One region of the Streptomyces sp. NA04227 genome, then DNA from elsewhere that is predicted to be linked to it. Evidence: predicted binding sites of a transcription regulator. Region 1 holds the regulator's gene; the other holds the start of a gene.
The links. The regulator HspR, encoded in region 1, represses chaperone genes until heat shock. The targets are predictions, from matches to a motif close to TTGAGNNNNNNNNNCTCAA.

Region 2: a site for HspR is predicted at 2,909-2,927, ahead of lon (endopeptidase La). Genes of this name have one in related genera too.

Annotation. Positions count from the first base shown of each region.
Region 1 is NZ_CP054918.1:3,511,751-3,519,607, forward strand. It holds gene HUT18_RS14965 (ParB/RepB/Spo0J family partition protein) at 339-1,442, opposite strand; gene HUT18_RS14970 (hypothetical protein) at 2,367-2,804, shown strand; gene HUT18_RS14975 (hypothetical protein) at 3,045-3,992, opposite strand; gene HUT18_RS14980 (heat shock protein transcriptional repressor HspR) at 4,204-4,653, opposite strand; gene dnaJ (molecular chaperone DnaJ) at 4,656-5,840, opposite strand; gene grpE (nucleotide exchange factor GrpE) at 5,901-6,632, opposite strand; gene dnaK (molecular chaperone DnaK) at 6,629-7,857, opposite strand, start outside.
Region 2 is NZ_CP054918.1:5,797,873-5,805,729, forward strand. It holds gene HUT18_RS24745 (lysozyme) at 1-289, shown strand, start outside; gene lon (endopeptidase La) at 394-2,886, opposite strand; gene HUT18_RS24755 (GNAT family N-acetyltransferase) at 3,329-3,754, shown strand; gene HUT18_RS24760 (spermidine synthase) at 3,836-4,570, shown strand; gene HUT18_RS24765 (response regulator transcription factor) at 4,691-5,431, shown strand; gene HUT18_RS24770 (HAMP domain-containing sensor histidine kinase) at 5,428-6,573, shown strand; gene HUT18_RS24775 (multifunctional oxoglutarate decarboxylase/oxoglutarate dehydrogenase thiamine pyrophosphate-binding subunit/dihydrolipoyllysine-residue succinyltransferase subunit) at 6,854-7,857, shown strand, end outside.

The DNA of each region.
Region 1 (7,857 bases):
GTACCTCATCCCTCATCCGTAACCGATCGGCGGTGCCTGCTCTTCGCTGTCTGACGCGGCGACTGGGCCGCGAGTTGTGCGGTGGACTGCTATGCGTTGTGTGACGCTCAAAGGTGCGTGCGCGGTTCAGTCCGCGGTTATCGAATATGGCCGTATCGGCTTGTGTTTGTCAGTTCAGTTTTCGGGTTCGGATTCCGGTGCCGCAATTGCTCCGATTCCGACGTCTCGGGGCTTTCGGCAGGGGTGCGGACCGCTTCCACGGGCCCCGGCCCGCCGTATGCGCCCGGCTTCCCGGGTACGGGCCGTGGCCGCGGAAGTCCGCCGGGCCGGCGGGCGGTTCAGCCCGCGGCGCTCAACCGCTCCGGTGTCTTGGCGGAGGCCGACGCCCGCGCGGCGAGGGCCTGCCACTGCCGCGCGCACTCCGCCGCCATCTCGGCGATCGCCGCGGCCCGGTGCGCGGGCACCGCCTCGGCGACCCGGTCCCAGCGCTGGGTCTGGGTCACGTGCATCTCCAGCATCCGCAGCAGCAGACGGCCGCTGTTCGTCTGCCGCAGCGAGGGGTCACGGCACAGACTGCGGAACGTCGACTCCCGCTCGCGCGCGCCCGTATCGGCCGCCGCTGCCCGCCGGACGCCCCGGGTCTCCGGGCCCTCCGGCCCCGGCGGCAGCGCCTGCGACTCCTCGGAAACAGCCTGTTCAGAGGCCTTCCGGCTGCCGCCGCCGCGACGCTGCGGTACGGGGTCCTCGCCACGGCCGAGACGGGCGCGTACGTCGCGTACGGTGCCCGCGGAGATCCCGGCCCGCGCCGCGATGTCGCGCAGCGAGGCCTGCGGATGCGCGGCGATCAGCCGACTCGCCAGGCGGCGGCCCTCCGCGCTGCTGACCGGACGCTCCTTGCCGTCGCAGCCGATCCGCGACAGCGGCTGCACCGCCTCGCCGCCGATCTTGCGCCGCTGTACCGCGACGGTCTTGTGCGAGATCCCGGTGACCTGGGCGATCGCCCGGTCCGACCACTGCGGGTGGGACACGATGATCCGTGCCGCCGCGGCCGTGCGCTCGGCGAGCGAGAGCGGCAGCCCGTGCCCGATGTTGGTCTGCACTGCGAGGACGAAGGCGTCCTCCTCGGGCCCGTCGAAGAACCGCGCCTCGATCTCACCGCGCCCGCGCAGCCGCGCGACCCGCAGCCGGTGCGTACCGTCGATGACCCTCATGGTCGGCCGGTGCACCACGATGGGCGGCAGTTCCGCCGCCGACTCGGCGAGCGTCAGCGCGTGTTCCAGGTTCTCGGCCTCCTGCCGCGGCGAATCCGCGGAAAGCACGGCGGCCACCGGAACGAGCTGCACATCGGAGAGCGGAAAGGCCCGTGGTGCGGGACGGCCGCCCGCCCAACGCAACGGGACACGCACATCCTCGACGACATCCATGACGTCCATGACATCCATTAGTTGACTCCCCCGAATCAATGGACTTCACCCAGCCGGAATACCGAATTCCGTACTCTCCCCCACACCTCGGAAACTGTACGCAATGACACCCCGGCTCCGCACGGGCGCGTGCCCGAGCCTGTAGCCGACCACTAAAGCACCACTAAAACCGCAGGTCAGGGCGCTGGACACGGAAGGGTTCGCACGTTCGAGCCTGCCGTCCACAACCGACACCGAGGCGACGGCGAAGCGACGGCGGCACGACGGCAAAACCGCGGCGGGGCTGCGGCGGGGCCAACAGCGGCGAGACAGCGGGCCGGCCGGAGAACGGCCCGCCGTTGACCGGCGGACCGTCGGCGAGCGAGAACCGGCAGTGGACGAGAACCAGCCACGGGCGACCAGGGGTAACCCGGGCCAACCCGGGGGCAATTCCGAGATTCGAGCGTCATCGAATCCCTCCCCCTCAACATTCCGGGCACCGATATGCCTTCACCCCGCAAAGCACATAAGCACGACAGGGGACACGGAAGACACATCCGGCACAACGGAATTCCCACTCCCCAAAATCGCGCACAAAGACACATACCGAACCACCGCCGCCACCCCCAACGCCCCCACCCGGAAGCCCGGTTGAACCACTCTCCGTGGCGACCTCGGCACTTTTCTGCAACTCGCGTAGACCCTATGTCGCATTTACCCTCCTATGACGCCCCTCCTCTCCCTGCGTTGAAAAAAGATGAGCGTGGCGTGACAGAGGGGTGCACTGCATGGTGGAAGGGACGACGAACGCGCCACGGGCGATTGCCGACGTCCCACCGAGCGCGGCGCGCGGCCGGACCGTATTCAGGAACGGATCCGCCCCCAAAGGCGCCCTCGATTGCGCGGCAACACACCCTCGGCGCGCGGTAACACCTGAGGACATATGGGGAGTTGATACCGGCGATGGGAAGACCAGAAGCACACATCGACCCGTCCGAGGGACCGCTGCAGCGCTTCGCGCACGACCTGCGAGCCGTACGGCACAAGGCAGGCAGCCCCTCGTACGAGTCACTGGCGAGCCGCGCGAACTACTCGGGCACCACACTGGCCGCCGCCGCCCGCGGCATCCAGCTCCCGAGCCTGGAGGTCACCCTCGCCTACGTGAGCGCCTGCGACGCCAACCCGCAGCCATGGGTGGCCTATTGGAACCGCACCCGCGCGGCCCTGGCCCAGCACGCACAGGACCGCACCCGCCAACGGCCGCCGCAGCGCAGGGTGTCGACGGCCGGTACGACGACGTCACGCCCCGTCAGGCGAGTGGGCGGCGGCGACCGCCCGGACCGCTCCGAACGGTCCGACCATGCCGGACGCGAGCGGAGGGATCAGTTCGCGGGGGCGTGAGGCGGGGGAGGTAACTCCCCGTGTCACGCGGGGAGTTGTGTTGCGTTGTGCGTGAGCGTACGGGAGGGCCCGCACCGCCTTTTGGGTGGTGCGAGCCCTCTCCGGTCAGCCGGTCAGCCGGTCAGCCGGTCAGCCGGTCAGCCGGTCAGCCGGTCAGCCGGTCAGCCGGTCAGCCGGTCAGCCGGTCAGCCGGTCAGCCGGTCAGCCGGTCAGCCGTAACGGCTCATCCCTACAGGCGAGTTACGACCCGAGGCTGTCGAAACTGACGGAACCGCCCTGGTTCTCGTCGTCGGTGCCCCAGACGGCCTGTCCGTCGGGCAGCACCGTGACCGCCTCGATCTTGCGGTTGTCCTGGAGGGTGAAGGTCCGCAGCGGCACGAGGTCCGCCTGCTCCCGCAGGTTCAGCACGACCCGGTCCTGCCCTCGCACGACCAACTGCCCGGCGTCGTACACCGCGGAACTGAACGGCCCGTCGTCCACATTGGGGTCGGACGCCGAGGACACCAGGAGCCTGCCGTCGGCCAGCACCTTGAGGTCGCTGATGTGCCGCACCTCGTCCCGGTCCGGGACCGGCACGGCGAACTCCCGGACGCTCGGCGCCCCCATTCCGGCTCCGAGGCCGCCGTCCCGCACCTCGGCGGCCCGCACCATGGCATGCTCGCTGCCCGCGCCCCTGGTGGCCCACACCGCGAAGACCCGGCCCGAGGCGCCCTCGGACCACAGCGCGAAGCTCTCGTAGTTGTCCCCCGGCCGCCGGTCCGGCAGCGCGACGGGATCGCCCTGCACGGTCGCCGTCCCACCCGCGACGACGATCTCGTACGCCATGCCCGCACTGGTCACCGCGACGTAGCGGCCCGGCTGCCCCGGCACCGCGTCGAGCGCCTCCAGATCCGCGGGCAGCGGACCACTCCAGTCCAACTCCCTGGTCACCGGCACCTCGCCGGGCCGCAGCCGCACCGTGGCGACCCGGCTCTCGCCCGCCTTCTTGTTGTCCCGCACCACGACCAGATCGGCCGAACCCTCGCCACCCGCCCCGCCCTCCTGCACGGCCATGCCGCTCACACCACCGGTGATGCCGGTGCCGACGCGCTGCCACTGGGGAGCGAGGAGGGCCGCTTGGGCGGCGGGGGTCGCGGCGGCGATAGCGCCGCAGAGGAGAAGGCAAACAGCTGTTCTCTTTTTGATCATGGTCTCGACGCTAGGCGCGGTGCCTGCCCGACAGCCCTCAGCCCGCCGCCGCACGCCGACTCAATCCCTCGGACGGCTCCGCTCGCGGCCTTGTGCGCCCCGCTGTTCGGTGGATTTGGCAGCAGCCTGGACGCCTGAACTCGCGCAAACGAAAGAGCCGGAACGACCGTCACCAACCCAGTCGTCCCGGCCCTGTCATCGGATGGACTCGCTACTGCCCCTGCTGCCGCTTGGGCCGCCAAACCACCAACGCGCTCGACTGCTGCACCTGCTGATACGGCACGAGATCGCGCCGGTACGAAGCGTGCACCGCGTCCTCGCGCTGCTGCATCGCCGCCGCCGCGCCCTCGACCGCTGCCGAGAGTTCGGCGACGCGGGACTGGAGTGCGGCGACCTGGTTCTCCAGCTCGATGATGCGTTTGATGCCGGCCAGGTTGATGCCCTCGTCCTGGGAGAGGGCCTGCACCTGGCGGAGCAGGTCGATGTCGCGGGCCGAGTAGCGGCGGCCCCGGCCGGCGGTGCGGTCCGGGGAGACCAGGCCCAGGCGGTCGTACTGGCGGAGGGTCTGCGGGTGCAGGCCGGACAGTTGGGCCGCCACCGAGATCACGTACACCGGGGTCTCGTCGGTCAGCTCGTACGGGTTACGGCGTCGCCCATCCATCCTCATGCTCCCTTCGCGGCCTGGAAGAGTTCTGCCCGCGGATCGTCGTCCGCAGTCGCCTCGCGGTAGGCCTCCAGGGCGTCTTTCGCCTTGCCCGAGAGGTCCTTGGGTACGACGACCTCCACGGTGATCAGCAGATCGCCGCGGGTTCCGTCGGCCCGGCTCGCGCCCTTGCCGCGGGCCCGCATGGTGCGGCCGCCGGGGGTGCCCGCCGGAAGCTTCAGCGTGACCGGGGGCCCGCCGAGGGTGGGCACCTTGATCTCGCCGCCGAGTGCCGCCTCGGTGAAGCTGACCGGCACGGTGACGGTGAGGTTGTCGCCCTTGCGGCCGAAGACCGGATGGGCGTCGACGTGCACCACCACGTACAGGTCACCGGCCGGTCCGCCGCGTTCGCCGGGGGCGCCCTTGCCGCGCAGCCGGATGCGCTGCCCGTCGCTGACGCCCGCCGGGATACGGACCTGCATGGTGCGCGAGGACTTGGCCCGGCCGCTGCCCTTGCAGACCTCGCAGGGGTCCTCGGCGATCAGGCCGCGGCCCTTGCAGTCGGGGCACGGATCGGTCAGCGAGAAGCCGCCGCCCGAGCCGCGCGCCACCTGCCCGGTACCGACGCAGGTCGGGCACACCCGGGGCGTGCCGTTCTTGTCGCCGGTGCCCGAACAGGCCTTGCAGGGCTGCTGGCTGGACATCCTGAGCGGAACCGTGGCGCCGTCGACGGCCTCGTTGAAGCTGAGCGTCACCTCGGACTCGATGTCCTGGCCCCGGCGCGGCTGGGTGCGGCCGCCCGCGGGCGCGCCGCCCCGGTTGAACAGGCCGCCGAACACGTCGCCGAGCCCGCCGCCGAAACCTCCGGCGCCCTGGCCCTGGCCCTGCGCTCCGCCGCCGAACAGGTCACCGAGGTCGAAGTTGAACGAGCCGCCGCCCGCGCCCGGCCCCGGACGGAATCCGCCGTTGCCGAACAGGGCGCGCGCCTCGTCGTACTCCTTGCGCTTCTTCGGGTCGCCGAGGATGTCGTTCGCCTCGGAGATCTCCTTGAAGCGCTCCTCCGCCGTGGCGTTGCCCTTGTTGGCGTCGGGGTGGTTCTCCCGCGCCAGCTTGCGGTACGCCTTCTTGATCTCGGCGTCGGTGGCGTCCTTGGGGACGCCGAGAACCTTGTAGTAGTCCTTCTCGATGAAGTCCTTGGTACTCATCCCCGGCGTCCCTCCTCTCGGCCGTCTGGGCCCTGTGGACCACGTGTGCTGCGAAAGGCGTCAGCCCTCGTCCGGGCCACCGCTCTCCGTTCCCTTGGCGTTCTTGTCCCCGCCGTCGGCGTCCTGACCGTCCTTGCCCTTGGCCTTGTCGCCGCCGGCCTTCGGCTCGGACGCGGAGTCCTTGCCCCCGTCCGGCTGCGCGCCCGGCTGCGGCTCGGCCACCGCCACCCGCGCGGGGCGGATGGTGCGCTCCCCGAACCGGTACCCCGGCTGCAGGATCGCGACGCAGGTCGTCTCCGTGACGTCCGGCGCGTAGCTGTGCATCAGGGCCTCGTGGATCGTCGGGTCGAAGGGCTCGCCCTCCTTGCCGAAGTTCTGCAGACCCATCTTGGCGGTGATGGCCTCCAGCGATTCGGCCACCGACTTGAAGCCGCCGACCAGTTCGCCGTGCTCCCGCGCCCGGCCGATGTCGTCGAGCACCGGCAGCAGTTCGCCGAGCAGGTTCGCCACGGCGACCTCCTTGACGGTGACCCGGTCACGATCGACCCGGCGCCGGTAGTTCTGGTACTCGGCCTGGAGCCGCTGGAGGTCCGCGGTGCGCTCGCCGAGCGCGGTGCGTACCTGGTCCAGCTGCGCGAGGAGACCTGCGTCCCCGGCCGGGGCCGACGCGCCCTCCTGAGAGGGAGCGTCGGCCTTACCGGCCGCTGCGGCCTTGGCGTCGTCCTCGCCGGACGCGCCTTCGGAGACGTCAGGCTCGTTGTTCTCGTCGAAGCCCGGGGTCTCCTTGGTCACGCGGCACCGTCCTTGCCCGGCTTCTCGTCGTCGACGATCTCGGCGTCCACGACGTCGTCCGCGTCAGCGGGACCGGCCTGCGCGCCACCCGGGGCGGCACCGTCGGGGCCACCGGCGGCCTGGGCGTCCGCGTAGAGAGCCTGGCCGAGCTTCTGCGAGACCGCGGCGACCTTCTCGGTGGCGGTACGGATCTCGGCGGTCTCCTCGCCCTTGAGCTTCTCCTTGAGCTCGACGACCGCGGCCTCGACCTCGGTCTTCACGTCACCCGGGACCTTGTCCTCGTTGTCCTTGAGGAACTTCTCGGTCTGGTAGACGAGCTGCTCGCCCTGGTTGCGCGTCTCGGCGGCCTCGCGGCGGGCGTGGTCCTCCTCCGCGTACTTGTCGGCCTCCTGGCGCATCCGGTCGACCTCGTCCTTCGGCAGCGAGGAGCCGCCGGTGACGGTCATCTTCTGCTCCTTGCCCGTACCGAGGTCCTTCGCGGTGACGTGCATGATGCCGTTGGCGTCGATGTCGAAGGAGACCTCGATCTGCGGGACACCGCGCGGGGCCGGCGGCAGACCGGTCAGCTCGAACATCCCGAGCTTCTTGTTGTACGCCGCGATCTCGCGTTCGCCCTGGTAGACCTGGATCTGCACGGACGGCTGGTTGTCCTCGGCCGTAGTGAAGATCTCCGACCGCTTGGTCGGGATGGTCGTGTTCCGCTCGATGAGCTTGGTCATGATGCCGCCCTTGGTCTCGATACCGAGGGACAGCGGGGTCACGTCGAGGAGCAGGACGTCCTTGACCTCACCCTTGAGGACACCGGCCTGGAGCGAGGCGCCGATGGCGACGACCTCGTCCGGGTTCACACCCTTGTTGGCCTCCTTGCCGCCGGTCAGCTCCTTGACGAGCTCGGCGACGGCGGGCATCCGGGTGGAACCGCCGACCAGGACCACGTGGTCGATCTCGGACAGCTGGATACCCGCGTCCTTGATGACGTTGTGGAACGGCGTCTTGCAGCGGTCCAGAAGGTCGCTCGTCAGCTGCTGGAACTGGGCTCGGGTGAGCTTCTCGTCCAGGTGGAGCGGGCCCTCGGCGGACGCCGTGATGTAGGGCAGGTTGATGTTGGTCTCGGTGGAGGAGGACAGCTCGATCTTGGCCTTCTCGGCCGCCTCGCGCAGACGCTGGAGCGCCATCTTGTCCTTGCCGAGGTCCACGCCGTGACCGTTGGCGAACTGCTTCACCA
Region 2 (7,857 bases), 2.3 Mb from region 1:
CATGGTCGCCTGGATCTGGGACTTCGTGAACCGCTACAAGGCCCGCACCGGCCGCTACCCAGTGATCTACACGGCCACCAGTTGGTGGAAGACCTGCACCGGCAACTACGCCGGGTTCGCCGTCAACCACCCACTGTGGATCGCCCGTTACAACACCAGCCCGGGCGAGCTCCCGGCCGGCTGGGGCTTCCAGACGATGTGGCAGTACACCTCCTCGGGACCGATCGTCGGCGACCACAACAAGTTCAACGGCGCCTACGACCGCGTCGTGGCGCTCGCCAACGGCTGAGCCCCGACCGGGACATACCCGTGTCCCCGTCCGCCACCGGGTGGTGACGGACGGGGACACGCACGGTCGTGGACCGAGGGACGCTCGGGCCACGACCGGACGGCTCAGGCCGCGACCGGGATCCGCTCGACCCCGTCCATGGCCGGTTCCAGGGCCAGTTCGAGCACCTGTCGGACATCCGAGACGGCGTGCACGTCGAGCTTGTCGAGCACCTCGGCGGGGACGTCGTCCAGGTCCGCCTCGTTGCGCTTGGGGATCACCACCGTGGTGAGGCCCGCGCGGTGCGCGGCGAGCAGCTTCTGCTTCACGCCGCCGATCGGCAGCACCCGCCCGGTCAGCGAGACCTCGCCGGTCATCGCCACGTCCGTCCGTACCTGCCGCCCGCTGAGCAGCGAGGCCAGCGCCGTCGTCATGGTGACACCGGCACTCGGCCCGTCCTTGGGCACCGCCCCGGCCGGGAAGTGGATGTGCACGCCGCGGTCCTTCAAGTCCGCGACGGGCAGCTCCAGTTCGGCCCCGCGCGAGCGCAGGAAGGACAGCGCGATCTGCGCCGACTCCTTCATCACGTCGCCGAGCTGACCGGTCAGGGTCAGACCCGAGGCACCGGTCTCCGGATCGGCCAGCGAGGCCTCCACGTACAGCACGTCGCCGCCCGCCCCGGTGACCGCGAGGCCGGTCGCCACGCCCGGCACCGACGTACGGCGCTCGGCCGGGTCCTGCGCCGACTCCGGCACATGGTGCGGCCGTCCGATCAGGCCCCGCAGATCCGCGTCGGTGACCGTGAACGGCAGTTCGCGCTTGCCGAGTTCGTGCTCGGCCGCGATCTTGCGCAGCAGCCGGGCGAGAGAACGTTCCAGGTCGCGTACGCCCGCCTCACGCGTGTACTCACCCGCGAGCTTGCGCAACGCCCCGTCGTCCAGGGCCACTTCACCACTCTCCAGTCCGGCCCGCTCCAACTGGCGCGGCAGCAGGTGGTCCCGGGCGATGACGACCTTCTCCTCCTCGGTGTACCCGTCCAGCCTGACCAGTTCCATCCGGTCGAGCAGCGCCTCCGGAATGGCTTCCAGGACGTTGGCGGTGGCAAGGAAGACCACGTCGCTCAGGTCGAGTTCGACCTCCAGGTAGTGGTCGCGGAAGGTGTGGTTCTGCGCCGGGTCGAGCACTTCGAGCAGCGCCGCGGCCGGGTCGCCGCGGAAGTCGGAGCCCACCTTGTCGATCTCGTCGAGCAGCACCACCGGGTTCATCGACCCGGCCTCCTTGATGGCCCGCACGATCCGCCCGGGCAGCGCCCCGACGTACGTACGCCGGTGGCCGCGGATCTCCGCCTCGTCCCGTACGCCGCCGAGCGCCACCCGCACGAACTCACGGCCCATCGCGTGCGCCACGGACTCGCCGAGCGAGGTCTTGCCGACGCCGGGCGGCCCGACGAGCGCGAGCACCGCGCCTCCCGCCCGTCGCCCGCCACCACCCTCGACCGAGGCGCTCTGCGCCGCCCCTTGGTTGAGCCGCCCGCCGACCAGGCCCAGACCGCGGTCCGCGCGGCGCTTGCGCACGGCCAGGTACTGGGTGATGCGTTCCTTCACGTCGTCCAGGCCTGCGTGCTCGGCGTCCAGCACCGCCTGCGCGCCCCTGATGTCGTACGCGTCCTCGGTGCGGACGTTCCACGGCAGTTCGAGCACCGTGTCCAGCCAGGTGCGGATCCAGGAGCCCTCGGGGCTCTGGTCGCTGGACCGCTCCAGCTTCTCGACCTCCTTGAGCGCGGCCTCGCGCACCTTCTCGGGCAGGTCGGCGGCCTCCACCCGGGCCCGGTAGTCGTCGGACCCGTCCTCGCCGCCCTCGCCGTTCAGCTCGCGCAACTCCTTGCGTACGGCGTCCAGTTGGCGCCGCAGCAGGAACTCGCGCTGCTGCTTGTCGACGCCCTCCTGGACGTCCTTGGCGATGGACTCGGCCACCTCCTGCTCGGCCAGGTGCGCGCGCAGCTGCTCGGTGGCGAGCTTGAGCCGGGCGACCGGGTCGGAGGTCTCCAGGAGTTCGATCTTCTGGGCCGTGCTGAGGAAGGGCGAGTAACCGGAGTTGTCCGCGAGCCGCGCGACGTCGCCGCTGTCGGCGAGCTGCTGCACCCGGTCCACGATCTGCCAGGCCCCGCGGTCGCGCAGCCAGCTCGTGGCCAGCGCCTTGTACTCGGTTACCAGTTCGGTGATCGCACCAGGCAGGGGCTCGGGCAGCTTCTCCTCGATCCGCAGGCCCTCCACCCACAGCGCGGCGCCCGGCCCGGTGGTACCCGCACCGATGCGGACCCGGTCGTGCCCACGGATCAGCGCACCCGGATCACCGTCGGACAGCCGCCCGACCTGCTCCACGGTGCCGAGCACACCGGTGCTCGCGTACGTGCCGTCGACGCGCGGGACCAGCAGCACCCGCGGCTTGCCCGGCTCGTTGCGCGCGGCCACCTGTGCGGCCTCGACCGCGGCCCGTACGTCGTTGTCGTTCAGGTCCAGCGGGACCACCATCCCGGGCAGCACGACCTCGTCGTCGAGCGGCAGCACGGGCAGGGTGAGCGTGCTCGGCACCCTGTTTTCACCGGACTCAGCAGCCATGATCTCCCCTTCGGCAGTCAAGTTGAGCGATACCCACTCAATGCTTGTGAGCCTGGGGATGTTCCCCAACGGTTGTTCGCTGTGAGCGATCGCTACGGCGGCGAGGGTGACGACTGGGGCGTACGGGAGGGAACGTCCGGGTTCGCCGGGCGCATTCCGCGTACCACCTCGCACCGCCTCCCGGGCGCCGAAATTCCGTGGCAGAGGGGGCGCACCCCCGCCTACTCTCGGCCCGCCCGCGCTCCGCGCGGCACCCGATCCGCGACAGGAGCGACGCTTGCCCTCCCTTCCTTCCCCTCCTCCTCCCTCTTCTCCTTCTTCCTCTGGCGCTCCCACCCCTCCGATCTCTCCCCCTCCTCCCTCCTCTCCCTCCGCTCCCGCTCCCCTTGTCACCGAGCGACTGGAGCTGCGGCCGTGGACGGACGAGGAACTGGACGCGGTCGTGGCGAATACCCGGCTGCCGCACTGGGCCGAGGACTTTCCCGCCGAGGGGGACACCGTGATCGCGGGGTTCCTGCGGGAGCGGCCGGAGGCTCTCGGGGAGTTCGGGCACCGAACGGTGAGCGAGCGGGAGACCGGGCTGGTCGTCGGATCGATTGGCTTGTTCTGGCCACCCTTGGAGGGGCGACTCGAGATCGGCTACGGCATCGTCGCCTCCCGCCGCGGCCTCGGTTACGCGACCGAGGCGACCCGCGCGCTCGCCGCGCACGGACTGACCGCGCCGGGCGTGCGCACCGTCGAGGCCCAGGTGGAAACGGCCAATCCGGCCTCCGTCCGCGTACTGGAGAAGGCCGGAATGCGCCTGCTCGACCGGGACGGGGAGATGGTGAGGTACGGCCTCGGCGCCCCGGCCCCCAGCGAGGACTGACCCGCACTCCGCTCAGCGCACCGGCGACAGCGGTCGTACGGATTCGGCCACTGTCGGAGGCGTACGGCACAGTGGACGGCCATGAACGCGAACAACGCGCACTCCGTCGCGGGCACCAAAAGCGGCACGCGCACGGGCACGTACGAGCCCGAGGCGCCGGAGGTGCTCGACCGGCGCGAGGGTCCGTACGGCGAGGTGGTGCTTCGCCGCCACGGCGGGCTGCTGCAGATCATCGCCAACGGGTGCTTCCTGATGGACACCTCCGACGGGCGCTCCGAGCGGCTGCTCGTGGACGCGGCGCTCGGCGCGCTCGACGGGCGGCCGGACCCGGCGCTGCTGATCGGCGGGCTCGGGGTCGGCTTCTCGCTGGCGCATGCCGCGGGCGAGCCGCGCTGGGGACGGATCACGGTGGTCGAGCGGGAGCAGGCCATCGTCGACTGGCATCTGGACGGCCCGCTCGGCGAGCTCTCCCGCGCGGCGCTCGCGGATCCGCGAGCGTCGATCGCCCGTACCGACCTGCTCGCCCACCTCCGGGACGACCGGGCGCCGCGGTACGACGTCCTCTGCCTGGACATCGACAACGGTCCGGACTGGACGGTGACCGAGGACAACGACGGGCTGTACTCGCCGTCGGGGCTCGCCGTCTGCAAACGCCGCCTCACGCCCGGCGGGGTGCTTGCCATCTGGTCGGCCAAGCCCTCGCCCGCGTTCGAGGCGGCACTGCGGGACGCGGGGTACGAACAGGTACGTACCGAAGAAATCACGGTTGCGCGGGGCGTACCGGACGCCGTGCACCTCGCGGTGAGGCCTGGATAGCCGCGAGGCGGTTACTGCCCGTACTCTGCTGAGCGACCGGATCAATCAGACGTGTTCAGACGTGCAGCGCAACCGTGGAATCATGCCAGGATTCCGGAAAGCACAGTCAGGGGCGGGGCGATGGAGCAGACACAGACCTCCCACAACGGCACCGGTACGGCCGCACCGGGTGCCCAGCGACGGGTTCTCGTCGTCGAGGACGATCCGACGATCGTGGACGCCGTCTCCGCCCGGCTGCGCGCCGAGGGATTCCTGGTGCAAACCGCGGGCGACGGACCCTCGGCCGTGGACACCGCGGAGGCCTGGCAGCCCGATCTGCTGATCCTCGACATCATGCTGCCGGGCTTCGACGGCCTGGAGGTGTGCCGCCGGGTGCAGGCCCAGCGCCCGGTGCCGGTGCTGATGCTCACCGCGCGGGACGACGAGACGGACATGCTGGTCGGCCTCGGCGTGGGCGCCGACGACTACATGACCAAGCCGTTCTCGATGCGCGAGCTGGCCGCCCGGGTGCACGTACTGCTGCGCCGGGTCGAGCGTGCCGCGCTGGCCGCGGCGACACCGCGCAGCGGCATCCTCCGGCTCGGCGAACTGGAGATCGACCACTCGCAGCGGCGGGTACGGGTGCGCAGCGAGGACGTGCACCTCACGCCGACCGAGTTCGACCTGCTCGTGTGCCTGGCGAACACGCCGCGCGCCGTGCTCTCCCGTGAGCAGCTGCTCGCCGAGGTCTGGGACTGGGCGGACGCCTCCGGCACCCGCACCGTCGACAGCCACATCAAGGCACTGCGCCGGAAGATCGGCGCCGAGCGGATCCGTACGGTGCACGGCGTGGGCTACGCCCTGGAGACGCCGACTCCATGACCGGCGCGGACGACCGGCACTGCGGCGTCGCGGCCTGGTACGCCAAGGCCCGCAGCCGGCTGTGGCCGCGGCCGTTCTCGGTGAAGGCCAAGCTCGGCACGCTGGTCGTCGTCTCCGTGTTCATCACCACGGGTCTGCTGATGATCGCCGTCCGCACCGAGACCGAGCTGCGGTTCATCACGGTGTTCTCGGTGATCGCCACCTTGCTGATCACCCAGTTCGTGGCGCACTCGCTGACCGCGCCGCTGGACGAGATGAACATCGTGGCCCGCTCGATCTCCAACGGTGACTACACCCGGCGGGTCCGCGGCGCCGACCGCCTGGACGAGCTGGGCGACCTGGCCTCCACGATCAACCGCATGGCCGACGACCTGGAGGCACAGGACCGCCAGCGCAAGGAGCTGGTGGCGAATGTCTCGCACGAGCTGCGCACCCCGATCGCCGCGCTGCGCGCCGTCCTGGAGAACGTCGTGGACGGTGTCTCCAGCGCCGACCCGGAGACCATGCGGACGGCCCTGAAGCAGACCGAGCGCCTGGGCCGCCTGGTCGAGACGCTGCTCGACCTGTCGCGGCTGGACAACGGCGTGGTCCCGCTCAAGGCCCGCCGCTTCGAGGTCTGGCCCTATCTCTCCGGAGTCCTGAAGGAGGCCCAGCTCAGCGGCTCGGCCGCCTCGCAGCGCGGCGGCATGACCTCGGGCTCGGGCCGCCACACCCGTACCGACGTCCATCTGCACCTGGACGTCTCGCCGCCGGAGCTGACCGCGCACGCCGACCCGGAGCGCATCCACCAGGTGGTGGCGAATCTCATCGACAACGCCGTGAAGCACTCTCCGCCGCACGGGCGGGTGACGGTACGTGCCCGCCGCGGATACCACCCCGAGTCCCTGGAGCTGGAGGTCTTGGACGAGGGGCCCGGCATCCCGGAGTCCGAGTGGCACCGCGTCTTCGAGCGGTTCAACCGGGGCAGCCACGGCCACCCGGCGAAGGGGCAGGGCGCGGGCAGCGACGGCGGGACCGGGCTCGGGCTCGCCATCGCGCGCTGGGCGGTGGATCTGCACGGCGGCGCGATCGGAGTGGCCGAATCACCTCGGGGCTGCCGGATCCAGGTCACTCTGCCGGGCCTGACGCCTCCGCTGAGTTGACGTAGAGTTCGAAGCGGAGCGGCTGGATCCGGACGCGGGGCGTCCGGAATTGCCGCAGGCGAGCGCGGCGGGCCCGGAAAACGTGGCCGGAAGCCGCCCGTCGGCCTTTTCACCTGCGGCGAACCGCGTTTGTTTCCCGCCATTTCCACGCCTGAAACACACATTCCGATGTGACTTACGTGACGGATCAGCGGCCCGGCCTGCATCTCAGGGCCGGGGAGGCGTAGCCTTTATTTCCGCTGTCCATCACCTTGTGAAGCGGAAGAGGGCGGTTGCCGCCGTGTCGCCACAGTCCCCCAGTAACCCGAGTGTCTCTACCGAGGACCAAGACGGGCAGGGCAAGAACCCTGCTGCCGCGTTCGGTCCCAATGAGTGGCTCGTCGACGAGATCTATCAGCAGTACCTCCAGGACCCGAACTCGGTAGACCGTGCCTGGTGGGACTTCTTCGCCGACTACAAGCCGGGTGGCGGTGCCACCCAGGCCAAGCCGGCCACGGCGCCCCCGAGCACCGAGCCCGCCGCACCGGCGGCCCAGGCCGCCCCCGCGGCTCCGGCCGCGCCCGCGGAGCCCGCTCCGGCTCCGGCCGCTCCGGCGCCCGCGAAGCAGGCCCCGGCCCCGGCCGCCAAGCCCGCACCGGCCAAGGCCGCGCCCGCCGCGAAGCCCGCCGCCGAAGGCGCCGAGGCACCGGCCGGACCGGAGTTCGTGACCCTGCGCGGCCCCTCGGCCGCCGTCGCGAAGAACATGAACGCCTCGCTGGAGCTGCCGACCGCCACCTCGGTCCGCGCCGTCCCGGTGAAGCTGCTGTTCGACAACCGGATCGTCATCAACAACCACCTCAAGCGCGCCCGGGGCGGGAAGATCTCCTTCACGCACCTGATCGGCTACGCGATGGTGCAGGCGATCAAGGCCATGCCGTCCATGAACAACTCCTTCGCGGAGAAGGACGGCAAGCCGACCCTGGTCAAGCCGGAGCACGTGAACCTCGGCCTCGCCATCGACCTGGTCAAGCCGAACGGCGACCGCCAGCTCGTGGTCGCCGCGATCAAGGCCGCCGAGACGCTGAACTTCTTCGAGTTCTGGCAGGCCTACGAGGACATCGTCCGTCGCGCCCGCGACAACAAGCTGACGATGGACGACTTCACCGGCGTCACCGTCTCGCTGACCAACCCGGGCGGCATCGGCACCGTGCACTCCGTGCCGCGCCTGATGCCCGGCCAGTCCGTGATCATGGGCGTCGGCGCCATGGAGTACCCGGCCGAGTACCAGGGCACGTCCCAGGACAC